3 regions of the Streptomyces sp. NPDC051907 genome follow, and region 2 is predicted to be linked to each of the others. Evidence: riboswitches for the same ligand, from Rfam matches in the RefSeq annotation. Region 2 holds a riboswitch; each other region holds the start of a gene.

Region 1 (4,406 bases), on a different contig from region 2:
AGCTGGTCGAGGGCGGTGACGATCTCCTCGACCGGGACGGACGGGTCGTCGAAGTGCGTGTAGTACAGGTCGATGTAGTCCGTGCGCAGCCGGGCCAGGGACTCCTCGACCGCTCCCTTGACGGTGGCGGCGGACAGGCCCTTGTACTGGGGGTGCGCGCCGACCTTGGTGGCGACGACCACGTCGGAGCGGTTGCCGCGCGCCGCGAGCCAGTCGCCTATGAGGGTCTCGGACTCGCCGCCCTTGTTCCCCGGGGCCCAGGCGGAGTAGAGGTCCGCGGTGTCGACGAAGTTGCCGCCGCCGGCGGTGTACGCGTCGAGCACGGCGAAGGTCTGCGTCGCGTCGGCGGTCCAGCCGAAGACGTTGCCGCCGAGGGCGAGGGGGAAGACGGAGAGCTCTGAGGCGCCGAGAGGCCTGAGTGAAGTCATGGGGAGATCAACACCCCAGCGGGGACAGGGTATTCCGAGCGCGGGAACGAGAACAAGCCACTGTTCGGCACCGGCGGCGACGGCCTCCGCTGCTCGGCGCCGCTCCTCGGCACCCCTGCTCAGCCGCGCGAGCACCCGGCAGTCCCTGTGTCCGCGCGAGCATCCGGCGCTGCCGGCGTCAACGCGAGGACCCGGCAATCCCCGTGTCAACGCGAAGACCCGGCAGTCCTGGCGTCGGGGGGTGTGCGCCAGACCCGCCGGGGGTTCAGTGAGCGGTGCTCAGACCGTCAGGCCCTTGTCGCGCAGCCAGGCCGCCGGGTCGATGCCCGAGCCGCCCGCCGTGTGGACCTCGAGGTGCAGGTGCGGGCCGGTCACATTGCCGGTCGCGCCGACACGGCCGATGGTCTCGCCCGTGCCCACCTTCTGGCCCGCTCCCACGGTCATCGAGGACAGGTGGGCGTACCAGATCTCCGTGCCGTCCTCCAGCTCGAGGACGACGCGGTAGCCGTACGAGCCGGACCAGGCGGCCGACTTGACCGTGCCGCTGTGGACCGCCTTGGCCGGGGTGCCGGTCGGCGCGGCGAAGTCCAGGCCGGTGTGCTGGCCCGAGGACCACATGGAGCCGGACTCGCCGTAGGTCGAGGTGATCGTGTACGAGGAGGTGGGCAGGGAGTAGCTCGCGGCGAGCTTGGCCAGCCGCTCCGCCTCCGCCTTGGCCTTCGCGGCCTCCTCCGCCTTGCGCTTCTCCTCGGCGGCCTTGGCCTCGGCCTCGCTCTGCTGCTTCTCGGCGGCGGCCGCTGCCTTCTCGGCGGCGAGCTTCTCGGCGGCGGCCTTCGCGTCGGCGTCCGCCTCGGCCTGCTGCTGCTCGGCCTGCTGGAGGATGCGGGCGCGCAGAGCCTCGCCGGCGCCGCCCTGGTCTGCGACGGCCGTGCTGCCCGCGCTCTGGTCGGCGGCGAGCCCCATGGCGGCGGCCGCGGTGGTGTTCTGGTCGTCGGACTCGCCGTTGGAGTCGTCGGAGATGAGGGAGCCGACGCCCGGGAGGGACTCGGCGTCCGGAAGGTCGGGAAGCGATATCGAGACCGGCGGCTTGTCCTGCGCGGTGGCGATGCCGCCCGCGCCGACCGCTGCGATCACGCCGACGCCGAGGACCGTGGAGCTGCGGGCGATGCCGCCGCGCTGCTTGACGACCCGGTGCTTTCCGCGCACCGGACGGACGGTGTCCGCCGTGGGGTTCCACTCGCCGAACGTCGGCTCTGCCGATGTCTCGTCACCGAAGTAGGGCGATTCAAAAGGGACTTCAGTCGCCCGGGGAGCTTCGGGGGCAGGCCTGTTGGACGCCACGGAGGCGCACTCCTTTCCTTCCTTCTCGCCTACCGGGTTAGCTGACGGGTTCGGAGCAGGAAGGTCTCCTACGGTCGCTTCGGCCGCGAACTGCACGGCAAAAGACGTCCGATTCACCCCAATTGGTGGTTCCCCGGTTCCCTTGCGGGATTCGGCGCGTGCGCACGGTGCCGTCATGTCGACGGCTGGGACGACCGCGCTGCGTTATCGAACGTTAATAGACACCGGGGTCTGATTCCAAGCTGTTCTTGTTGATCGTTAAGGAGATTGACCAACCCTTAACGGGACATACAGGTCTGGAATCGGGCGAGTTGACCGCCACACCGGCACCTAGAGGAACATCTACGTCAACCCCACGCACCTGACAGTGCATCAAATGTTATGCGGAGGGGCACCCTTCGGTTACGGACCGTGGGCGTCCTCGCGCCCGTCGTCCGCCGCGCTGACGACCGGCACGGTCCTGCGCCGCTCCGGCTGCCCCTCGACGGGCCTCGTGACCGCGAGGAGCGCCATGTCGTCGGTCGTCCCGCCGCCCGTGTGCCGGCGCACATCGTCCACGAGCGCGTCCAGCAGCTCCTCGGGCCCGGGGAAGATCCGGCCGCCGAGCCGCCCGCCCGGGTCGTAGAAGACACCGGCCGCATCCCGCGCCTCGGAGAGCCCGTCGGTGTAGAGCAGGAGGGTGGCCCCCGGGGGGTACGGATACTCCTCGGCCCGGTCCGGCCAGAGCCCCAGGTCGCCCATCCCCAGCGGCAGCGCGGCGTCGGTCGGCTCCAGCAGGTCCAGATCCCCGTCGACGTAGAGCATCAGCGGCTCGGGGTGGCCGCGGTTGACCACCCGCACCGCGCCGTCCTCCCGTGGGATCTCGGCGAGCACGGCGGTGGTGAAGCCCTCGACGGCGTCCAGCCCGGGCCGCCGGATCCCCTCGCGCGCCAGCGCCCGCTCCAGACGCTCGGCGACGCCCTCCAGCGAGCTCTCCTGCTCGGCCGCCTCCCGGAACGCCCCGATGACGACGGCGACGGCCTCGACGGCGTCCAGCCCCTTGCCGCGTACGTCCCCGACGATCAGCCGTACGCCGTACGCGGTGTCCTGCACGGCGAACAGGTCGCCGCCGATGAACGCGTCCGCCTGCGCCGCCTCGTACCGCGCGGCTACATGGAGCCCGCCGATCCGGTCGGAGGGCGTGGGCAGCACGGCGCGCTGCGCGGTCTCCGCGATGACGCGCGCGGAGGCGAGCCGCTCGCCGCTGAGCCGTACGACCCGGTTGATGAGCAGCGCCAGCCCGGAGACGGTGACGACGGTGGACACCTCGGTGTACGCCGTGACCTGGGACACGGTCTGGTTGTAGAAGTGCAGCCCGACGACGGCCGCGGTCGCCGCGATGCCGGTCAGCAGGGTGGTGAGCAGGGAGAAGAAGGGCGCGGCGATGAGTGGGGCCGCCGCGAAGAAGGGCACGGCGGTGAATCTGGGCGGGGTGAGGACGTCGAAGACCACCCCGCCGACGATCATCAGCGCGGGCAGCGCCCGGACGAACAGTTGAGCGATGTAGCCGCCGCCGGCCTGCTTTCGGTGCCCCACCGATGATCTCCTGCCCAGTCCGCCCACGGCTGCGGACGGTACCGCGCCCTCCCCAGGCTGGCCGGAGCCGCGCCGTGCGGCGACTCGCCGTCGGCCAAGTGGGGGATACGACGCGGGGGCGTATCGAGGCGGCGACGGGCGTACGGCGAGGTGCGCGGGCGTGCGACCCGCGAAACGGCGCATGCTTCCCGTGCTCCGCGCCGGGCGGGGGACGGGCGGGCGCCTGGCCTCGGACTCCTGGCACCTGGCCTCGGGCTGCTGGCGCCTGGCTCCTGGCGCCCTGGCGCCCTGGTGCCTGAGACTTCTGGGCATACGACAGCGGCCCGGCACTCTGATCGAGTGCCGGGCCGCTGCTGCTAGTAGCGGGGACAGGATTTGAACCTGCGACCTCTGGGTTATGAGCCCAGCGAGCTACCGAGCTGCTCCACCCCGCGTCGGTGAACACAACCTTACGCCATCCGGAGCATGATCAAAGCCATTTATGAGTACGACCGCTCTTCCGCCCCTCCAAAGGCGGCCGCGACCATCTGCCATATGGCTGAGACACCAGTGAATTCGGAGAGGCCGACGGCGGCTCGGACGGCCGGGCATCTGCTGCTCGTCTGGATCGTCGGAGCGGCCCTCGCGCCCGCGCTCGGGTTCGCGACGGTCGGCGCGGTGTGGGTCGGCGGGCCGGGCGCCACGCTGGCCGTGCTGCTCGTTGGCGGCCTTCTCTCCATCGCGGCACTGGCCGCGACGGGACTGGTCGTACGCGACGTGGTGCCGCTCTGCGCGACGGCCCGCGGCCTGATGGGCTGGGCGGCGACCGTCCTCGTCGGCGGCACGCTGGGGGCGCTCGGCGGGTTCGCGGCCTGGACCACGGACGAGTTCGACCTGGGCGGCGCGGACATGAGGATCGCGCTGAGCGGGCTTCCGTACGCCGTGGTCGCCGCGTTCTTCGTCCCGAGCCGGTCCGTGCGGCTGACCTCCGCGGTCGCACTCGCCGGGACCCTGGCGTTCACCACGTACACGCTCCAGGAGGCCGGCGAACGCGACCGGCTGGACTCCCTCCTGAACCGCAGC
Region 2 (4,406 bases):
TAGGCATGATCGGAAACCTGATCCGGCTGCTGCGGAGGCTGCATGGGAGAAGCGTACGGTGAGTCGACAGGAGCACGCCGGAGTACATGAGAGACTGGTCTAGACAACCCGCTAAGACTTGAAGGGCAACACCATGGCTGAGCGCCGCGTCAATGTCGGCTGGGCCGAGGGCCTTCACGCCCGCCCCGCTTCCATCTTCGTCCGTGCCGCCACGGCGTCCGGCGTCCCCGTGACGATCGCCAAGGCCGACGGCAGCCCCGTCAACGCCGCCTCCATGCTCGCCGTGCTCGGGCTGGGCGCGCAGGGCGGCGAGGAGATCGTGCTCGCCTCCGAGGCGGACGGCGCCGACGTCGCCCTGGACCGTCTGGCCAAGCTGGTCGCCGAGGGCCTCGAGGAGCTCCCGGAGACCGTCTGAGCCGCAGTCGCCCACGACAGAGCCGCGGATCCCGAATTCGGGAGACCGCGGCTCCGTTCTATTCCGGGACGGAGATATCCGGCTGGATCCACGCGAGCGGATCCAGGGACAGACCGACAGACCGGAATAGGAATTCGGGCAGCAGGACAGGCCCCCCGATAATTCCTTCCCTTTGTATACGGCGCGACTGTTAATGCCGGAGGCTCGCGGTGTTTACGGCATGTTGCGAAGTCCTCACGGTCCTTGTGCGCTCCTGTCCGCGCAGCCGGTGAGCGGCCACCGCCCGCTCGGCGTGCAGGGCGGTCAGCGCGCGGGCGCGCTCGCCGTCGCCGCGCGCCACCGCGTCCACGATCGCGCCGTGCTCGGCCCAGGACTCGACGGGCCTGGCCGGCTGCTCGACCGCGTACATCCACGCGATCTTGTGCCGCAGCTGGGTGAGCAGGGCGGTCAGCCCGGGGCTCTGGGAGGCCTGGGCGAGCGTCTCGTGGAACCAGCCGCCCAGGGAGCGCAGATCCTCGCCCTGGCCGCGCCGCGCCCGCTCCTGGCCCAGCCTGACCAGGCCGCGCAGCACCTTGAGGTGCGCGTCGGTGCGGCGCTGGGCGGCGCGGGCGGCGCCCAGCGGCTCCAGCAGCAGACGGATGTCCAGCAGGTCCGCGGCCTCCTGCTCGGTGGGCTCGGCGACACAGGCGCCGGCGTGCCGGCGGGTAGTGACGAAGCCCTCGGACTCCAGGGTGCGCAGGGCCTCGCGCACCGGGACCCGGGAGACGCCGTAGCGGCGGGCGAGCTGCTCCTCGGTGAGCCGGCTGCCGCGCGCGAATACACCGGAGACGATGTCGTCGCGGATCGCCGTGCATACCGAATGCGCAGGAATGCGCATGACCGAACCTCCGCTTTAATCCGCGCGAAACGCAGCCGATTGACTTCTGTTCGGCAACCCTATTGCAACGGACGCGATTTTCCGATGGCCCACCGAAATCCATGGACACCTTTTGGCCAGGAAGCGCCGCGGGCGACGGCGAGGGCGGTTCGGGGGCCGGGAGGCGGGCGGGGCCGGGGAACGCCGAAGGCCCCGGCGGGGACCGGGGCCTTCGAGAAGGAGAGCGGGATCAGGCGGACGCGCGGCGCCCTGGTGCGGGCGCCCGGCGGCCGGTGATCAGACCTTGACGCCGTGGGAGCGCAGGTAGGAGACCGGGTTGATGTCGGAGCCGTACTCCGCCGTGCTCCGGGCCTCGAAGTGGAGGTGGGGGCCCGAGGAGTTGCCGGTGGAGCCGGAGAGGCCGATCTGCTGGCCCGGGGTGACGTCCTGGCCGACCGAGACGCCGATGGAGGAGAGGTGGCCGTACTGCGTGTACGTGCCGTCGTGCATCTTGATCACGACGTTGTTGCCGTACGCGCCGCCCCAGCCCGCCTCCACGACGGTGCCCATGCCGACGGACACGACCGAGGAGCCGGAGGCGGCGTGGAAGTCGACGCCGGTGTGGCTGCCGGAGGACCAGGCGGCGCCGCCGGCCTGGTAGGCGGTGCTGACATACGAGCCGGCGACCGGGGCGGTGAAGGAGAGCAGGCGCTTGCGCTCTGCCTCGCGGTCGGCGCGCTCCTTGGCCTCGCGGGCCTCCTTGACGCGGGCCTCGGCCTGGCGCTTCGCCTCGGCCTCGGCCTTCGCCTTGGCGGCGGCGCGGTCGGCCTCCAGCCGCTGCACCTCGGCCTGGTCGGCGATCTCGTCCGCGAGGGAGTCGACGGCGACTGTCTGCAGGGTGCCGGTGTCCTCCATGGAGGGGGCGCCGGGCTCGGCGGCGAGCGCCGGGGAAGCGAGGGTTCCGATGACGCCGGTGGTGGCGAGGGCCGCTACGCCTGCCATGTTCGCGCTCTTGCGCGACAGGCGGCTCGGGGCACGGTGCTTCCCGGTGGCACGGGTGAACGCCATGGAGAGGCTGATCCTTTCCTTCCTTCTCGCCTACCGGGTTAGCTGACGGGTTCGGAGCAGGAAGGTCTCCTACGGGCCCCTCCGCGGCTGCGAAGGCGTCCGATTCACCCCAGGGACTGAGTGGGTCCCCGGCTCCCCAGGCTCGCGCCTGACGGGGACTCGGCGATGACTGTCCGATGCCGCGGGTGCGGCGGGCTACTGGCGAACAGCCGCACTGACGCTAGGCGGGCGCTCTTTCAATCGCCAAACAGACGGCCCTTTTTGTAGCGCACGCCACAGGGCAGACAGGCAACTAGCCAACAAAACGGACATACGACGGAACCCCGGGCATCGCACTGAAGCCGGGGTTCCGTTTCCTGCTGTGGAGTTGTCGTGCCGCGCGCCGGGGACGGCGGGAGGTCAATCAGCCTGTGACAACAGTCACTTCGCCGATGCCCAGCGCCTTGACCGGCTCCGCGATCTGCGCGGCGTCGCCGACGAGCACGGTGACCATGCGGTCCACCGGGAAGGCGCTGACGGCCGCGGCCGTCGCCTCCACGGTGCCCGTCTCGGCGAGCCGTACGTACAACTGCGCCTGATAGTCGTCCGGGAGGTGCTGCTCGACCTGGTCGGCGAGCGTGCCCGCGACGGACGCGGCCGTCTCGTACTTCAGCGGGGCCACGCCCACCAGGTTCTGCACGGCGACGTCGCGCTCGGCGTCGGTGAGGCCCTCGGCCGCGAGCGTGCGCAGCACCTTCCAGAGGTCGTCCAGCGCCGGGCCGGTGTTGGGGGTGTCCACGGAGCCGCTGATGGCGAGCATCGAGGCGCCCGTGGCCCCGCCCGGGGCGGTCGGGGATGCGGAGCGCAGCACCTGGCCGAAGGCCCGTACGCCGTAGGTGTAGCCCTTCTCCTCGCGCAGGACGCGGTCCAGCCGGGAGGTGAGGGTGCCGCCCAGGCAGTACGAGCCGAGGACCTGCGCCGGCCAGACGCGGTCGTGCCGGTCCGCGCCGATGCGGCCGATCAGCAGCTGCGTCTGCACGGCGCCGGGCCGGTCCACGATCACCACGCGGCCGGTGTCGTCCGCGGTGATCGGCGGCATGGGGCGCAGATCGGCCTTGTCGCCGGTCCAGCCGCCCAGGGTGTCGGCGAGGACGGCGTCCAGGTCGACGCCCGTCAGGTCGCCCACGATCACCGCGGTGCCCGTGGCGGGCCGCACATGCCCCTCGAAGAAGGCACGCACGGCCGCCGCGTCGATGCGCTTGACGGTCTCCTCCGTGCCCTGGCGGGGGCGCGACATGCGCGAGGAGGCCGGGAAGAGCTGCTTGGACAGCTCCTTGGCGGCGCGGCGGGCCGGGTTGGCCTGCTCGTGCGGGATCTCGTCCAGGCGGTTGCGGACCAGGCGCTCGACCTCGCTGCTCGCGAACGCGGGCGCGCGCAGGGCCTCGGACAGCAGGCCGAGCGCCTTGGGCAGCCGGGAGACCGGGACCTCCAGAGAGACCCGGACGCCGGGGTGGTCGGCGTGCGCGTCCAGGGTGGCGCCGCAGCGCTCCAGCTCGGCGGCGAACTCCTCCGCCGAGCGCTTGTCGGTGCCCTCGGACAGGGCGCGCGCCATGATCGTGGCGACGCCGTCGAGGCCCTCCGGCTCGGCGTCCAGGGGAGCGTCGAGGGAGAGCTCCACGGCCACGACCTGCTGGCCGGGGCGGTGGCAGCGCAGCACGGTCAGGCCGTTGTCGAGCGTGCCGCGCTCGGGGGCCGGGAAGGCCCACGGCCTGGCCTCGCCGGCCTGCGGCTGCGGGTGGAAGTCCATGCTGACGGCAGCGTCGCTCACTGGTCGGCTCCCTCGTTGTCGTCGCTGTCGTTGTCGGCGCCGTCTTCGGCGGCGACCGGCTCGTAGACCAGCACCGCCCTGTTCTCGGGGCGCAGCCGGGCCTTGGCGACCGCCTGCACCTCCTCGGCGGTCACCTCCAGCACCCGCTGCACGGCGGTCAGCGCCAGCTGGGGGTCGCCGAACAGCACGGCGAACCGGCACAGTTCGTCGGCGCGCCCGGCGACCGTGCCGAGCCGGTCCAGCCACTCGCGCTCCAACTG
Region 3 (4,406 bases), on a different contig from region 2:
CCACCGCAAACGGGAGACCCTGGGACAAGAGGGCTCGGACGACCTGATCTCGGGCCTGATCCGCGCCTCGGACCACGGCGAGCATCTGACGGAGAACGAGGCCGCGGCTATGGCCTTCATCCTGTTGTTCGCCGGCTTCGAGACGACCGTGAACCTGATCGGGAACGGGGTGTACGCGCTGCTGCGCAACCCCGGGGAGCGGGACCGGCTCCAGGCGTCCCTCGCGGCGGGGGAGACGGGTCTGCTCGCCTCCGGCGTGGAGGAACTCCTGCGCTACGACGGGCCGGTGGAGATCGCCACCTGGCGGTTCGCCACCGAGAAGCTGAGCCTCGGCGGGCAGCGGATCGAGGCCGGAGACCCCGTCCTGGTGGTGCTCGCCGCCGCCGACCGGGACCCCGAGCGGTTCGCCGAGCCCGACGCCCTCGATCTGTCGAGAAGCGACAACAAGCACCTCGGATACGGCCACGGCATCCACTACTGCCTCGGCGCCCCGCTCGCCCGGCTGGAAGGGCAGACCGCCATCGCGACGCTGCTCAGGAGGGCGCCGGACTTGCGGCTTGCGGGCGATCCGGACGATTTGCGGTGGCGTGGGGGTCTCATTATGCGTGGATTGCGCACTCTGCCGGTTGAGTTCACACCCCAGCAGAACTGACGGTCCATCATGTTCGTGACTTTCACGTGATCTCCGCTGCATCGACTTGTGACTCGCGTTCGAATGCCGCTACGTTCACCGTCGATCCAAGCTGTCACGCGAAAGGCAACCGCATGCGCTCCGGGAACGGACGGCACCGCCGACCCCGTCAGGCTCCGGCCCTCGTCGTCGCGGCAGGGGTGACGGGATCGGCCATCGCGATCCCGCTGCTCGGCGCGACCTCGGCCTCGGCCGCCGACGGCACCACATGGGACCGCGTCGCCGAGTGCGAGAGCAGCGGCATGTGGAGCGCCGACCTCGGCAACGGGTACTACGGCGGGCTCCAGCTCTCCCAGGAGACGTGGGAGACCTACGGCGGCACGGCGTACGCGCCGCGCGCCGACCTCGCGAGCCGCACCGAGCAGATAGCCGTGGCCGAGATGGTCCTGGCCGCGCAGGGGCCGGACGCCTGGCCCGGCTGCTCGTCCATCGCCGGACTGAAGATCGCGGGATCGGCCGACGGCGTCACCGCCCAGCCGACGCCGCGGCCGAGCGCCCCGATCGACCAGCCCTCCGGCGAGCCGACCGGCGAGGCGGCCGAGACCACCTCCGACAAGCCGGAGAAGGAGTCGTCCTCCGACGAGCCGGCGGCCCCCTCGAAGCCGGAGCAGTCCGCCCAGCCGAGCGCGCCCGCCCGCAGCGAGGAGAGCGCCGAGCCCTCCAAGGGCGCGACCCCCGAGTCGGGCTCCGGCGCCGGGAAGCACCGCGGCGAGCCGGCGCCCGAGGGGACCGAGTCGGGCAATACGGACAATGAGCGTGAAAGCGGCCGACATGCCTCACGGGGTGACGGTTCAACACGTGAGCCTGCGAATGCGGACACTTCGCCCGGCGAGTACACGGTCCGCACCGGCGACAGCCTGTGGACCATCGCCGACGAGCAGGAGGTGCCCGGCGGCTGGACCGCGCTCTACGAGGCGAACCGGAAGGCCGTCGGCGAGGACCCGGACCTGATCCTTCCTGGCCAGAGCCTCGATCTGGACCACTCCTCCGACCCGAAGTAGCGGCAGTTCGCGGGCTTATGTCCGTTCTGTGTAAGTGAGACAAGGGTCTCTTTGTCCTAACTGGCGTGGCTCGCCTACCGAATGTGCACACTTCGCCCCCGACCTGCGGAAATGTAATCGCCCCAAAGGGCGGAAAGGGCGATTTCTCCCCGATGTTCGTCTTTGAACATCGGGGAGCGGTGTGTCTACGGTCTGACCGCTCGCCATCGCGGGCACCGCTGACCGTCACGCCGAATCCTGCCGTCGGTCGGGGGGACCAGTCGTCGCGTCATGCGCCGAAGGCAGGAGCGGGGGACCCAGGTAAGCGCCGCCCCCCGGCCGTTGCTGACGAACGGCCGTGGAACGGCTTGGGGTGAAGCCGCGCGCTAGGTCGCGCGGCCGGGCAACTCATCTGGCCCGAACCCGACAGCTCACCTCGTAGGCGTCGGTGAGGAGATGTCCCATGCTGTTCTCCAGCAAGTCCAAGCACCGTCGTCCCTCGAAGGCCACCCGCATCGCCACGCTCGCCGGCATCACGGGTGCGGCCGTCGCCGCCCCGCTGCTCGGCGCCACCTCCGCCTCCGCCGCGACCGCCTCCGAGTGGGACACCGTCGCCCAGTGCGAGTCCGGCGGCGACTGGTCCATCAACACCGGCAACGGCTTCTACGGCGGCCTGCAGTTCTCCGCCTCCACCTGGGCCGCGTACGGCGGCACCGCGTACGCCGCGACCGCCGACCAGGCGTCGAAGTCGCAGCAGATCCAGGTCGCCGAGAAGGTCCTCGCGGGCCAGGGCAAGGGCGCGTGGCCGCACTGCGGCGTGGGCCTGTCCGACGCCGCGTACACCGGCGCCGCGGAGAAGGCCGCCCCGGCTCCGGCCAAGCCCGCCGCTCCGAAGCGCGCCGAGGCGCCCACGACCCGCTCCGAGCGCCCCGCGGCGCCGGCGAAGGCGAAGGCCGTGAAGAAGGGCGACGGCGAGTACAAGGTCAAGGCCGGTGACACGCTGGGCTCGATCGCCGAGGAGAAGAAGGTCGAGGGCGGCTGGAAGAAGCTGTTCGACCTGAACAAGGACGTCGTGGACGACGCGAATGTGATCTACCCGGGTCAGCTGCTTCACCTGAGCTGATCTGGTGTGGGGCGTGCCCCGCGAGACCCGGTGGACCCGGCGGCCCACCGGTGCTCGCGGGGCACTGCTCTGCGCGGACGCGCCCCCCGTCCCCGGGGGCTCCGCCCCCGGACCCCCGCGCCTCAATCGCCGGCGAGGCTGATTTGGGGCGCTGCCCCGGACCCCGCGCCTCAATCGCCGGCGGGGCTGAATGTCGGTCGCCTCAAACGCCGGCGGGGCTGGATGTGCCCGGGAAACCCAGCCCGTCCGGCGATTGAGGACACGGCCGAAGGCCGTACGGGGGCGCAGCCCCCCGAGGCAACGGTGACATGCCCTGTGCGGGCTGCCCGCGGGGCGCTGCCCCGGACCCCGCGCCTCAAACTCCCCCAGACTTCGTCCGGGGGGACCCCCACGGGGCTTGGTTTGCGGCTCAAGCGCCCACGGGGCTGGATGTACCCGGCGAGGCTGAGTGTGCGCGGCCGGGCTGAGGTAGGGCCGGTATACGCGGAGCGATTCGCGTTACTCATAAGTAGATGTCGGCTGCTTTGTCCCATATCCCCGCCCTTCACGCCGTTTTTCGTCCCAGCGGGCGGGCATCGGCTGGCCGAGGGTCCGCAGCCGGTTAGGCTCTTGTCGCAAGGCCAAAGAGACCTTGCGTATAGCGTCACATCCCAGAAGGAGATGCTCGTGCCGTCCATCGACGTCGTCGTAGCCCGGGAAATCCTGGACTCCCGAGGCAACCCCACGGTCGAGGTCGAGGTTGGCCTCGACGACGGCAGCACCGGCCGTGCTGCTGTCCCGTCCGGCGCCTCCACCGGTGCGTTCGAGGCTCTTGAGCTCCGCGACGGTGACCAGAACCGCTACCTCGGCAAGGGCGTCGAGAAGGCCGTCCTCGCCGTCATCGAGCAGATCGGCCCGGAGCTCGTCGGCTACGACGCCACCGAGCAGCGCCTGATCGACCAGGCGATGTTCGACCTGGACGCCACCCCGGACAAGTCCTCCCTCGGCGCCAACGCCATCCTCGGCGTCTCCCTCGCCGTCGCGCACGCCGCCTCCGAGGCGTCCGACCTGCCGCTTTTCCGCTACCTCGGCGGCCCGAACGCGCACCTGCTGCCCGTTCCGATGATGAACATCCTGAACGGCGGCTCGCACGCCGACTCCAATGTGGACATCCAGGAGTTCATGATCGCGCCGATCGGCGCGGAGTCCTTCTCCGAGGCCCTGCGCTGGGGCGCGGAGGTCTACCACACCCTCAAGTCCGTCCTGAAGACCAAGGGCCTGTCCACCGGTCTCGGCGACGAGGGCGGCTTCGCCCCGAACCTCGGCTCCAACCGCGAGGCGCTCGACCTCATCCTCGAGGCGATCAAGCAGGCCGGCTACGCCCCGGGCAAGGACATCGCGCTCGCGCTCGACGTCGCCGCGTCCGAGTTCTACAAGGACGGCAAGTACGAGTTCGAGGGCAAGTCCCGCTCGGCCGCCGAGATGACCGAGTACTACGCGGAGCTCGTCGCCGCGTACCCGCTCGTCTCCATCGAGGACCCGCTGTTCGAGGACGACTGGGACGGCTGGAAGACCATCACCGACAAGCTCGGCGCGAAGGTCCAGATCGTCGGCGACGACCTGTTCGTCACCA

What was found. A riboswitch is a leader RNA that binds a small molecule or an ion and turns the genes downstream of it on or off. The one in region 2 is predicted to bind cyclic di-AMP.
Positions count from the first base shown of each region.
Region 1: linked by a shared signal. The riboswitch ahead of AB0M39_RS20115 (M23 family metallopeptidase) and the one ahead of AB0M39_RS13940 (M23 family metallopeptidase) in region 2 are both predicted to bind cyclic di-AMP.
Region 3: linked by a shared signal. The riboswitch ahead of AB0M39_RS22790 (transglycosylase family protein) and the one ahead of AB0M39_RS13940 (M23 family metallopeptidase) in region 2 are both predicted to bind cyclic di-AMP.

Region 1 is NZ_JBFAYB010000036.1:18,752-23,157, forward strand. Features, by position in the region: gene AB0M39_RS20110 (aldo/keto reductase) at 1-428, opposite strand, end outside; gene AB0M39_RS20115 (M23 family metallopeptidase) at 708-1,769, opposite strand; cyclic di-AMP (ydaO/yuaA leader) riboswitch at 1,781-1,936, opposite strand; gene AB0M39_RS20120 (PP2C family protein-serine/threonine phosphatase) at 2,172-3,344, opposite strand; tRNA gene AB0M39_RS20125 (tRNA-Met) at 3,705-3,778, opposite strand; gene AB0M39_RS20130 (hypothetical protein) at 3,879-4,406, shown strand, end outside.
Region 2 is NZ_JBFAYB010000019.1:85,896-90,301, reverse strand. Features, by position in the region: partial or broken gene AB0M39_RS13955 (GNAT family N-acetyltransferase) at 1-44, opposite strand, end outside; gene AB0M39_RS13950 (HPr family phosphocarrier protein) at 134-415, shown strand; gene AB0M39_RS13945 (GntR family transcriptional regulator) at 606-1,292, opposite strand; gene AB0M39_RS13940 (M23 family metallopeptidase) at 1,569-2,339, opposite strand; cyclic di-AMP (ydaO/yuaA leader) riboswitch at 2,352-2,514, opposite strand; gene AB0M39_RS13935 (pitrilysin family protein) at 2,743-4,125, opposite strand; gene AB0M39_RS13930 (pitrilysin family protein) at 4,143-4,406, opposite strand, start outside.
Region 3 is NZ_JBFAYB010000045.1:10,044-14,449, forward strand. Features, by position in the region: gene AB0M39_RS22780 (cytochrome P450) at 1-652, shown strand, start outside; gene AB0M39_RS22785 (transglycosylase family protein) at 766-1,692, shown strand; cyclic di-AMP (ydaO/yuaA leader) riboswitch at 1,956-2,131, shown strand; gene AB0M39_RS22790 (transglycosylase family protein) at 2,135-2,794, shown strand; gene eno (phosphopyruvate hydratase) at 3,461-4,406, shown strand, end outside.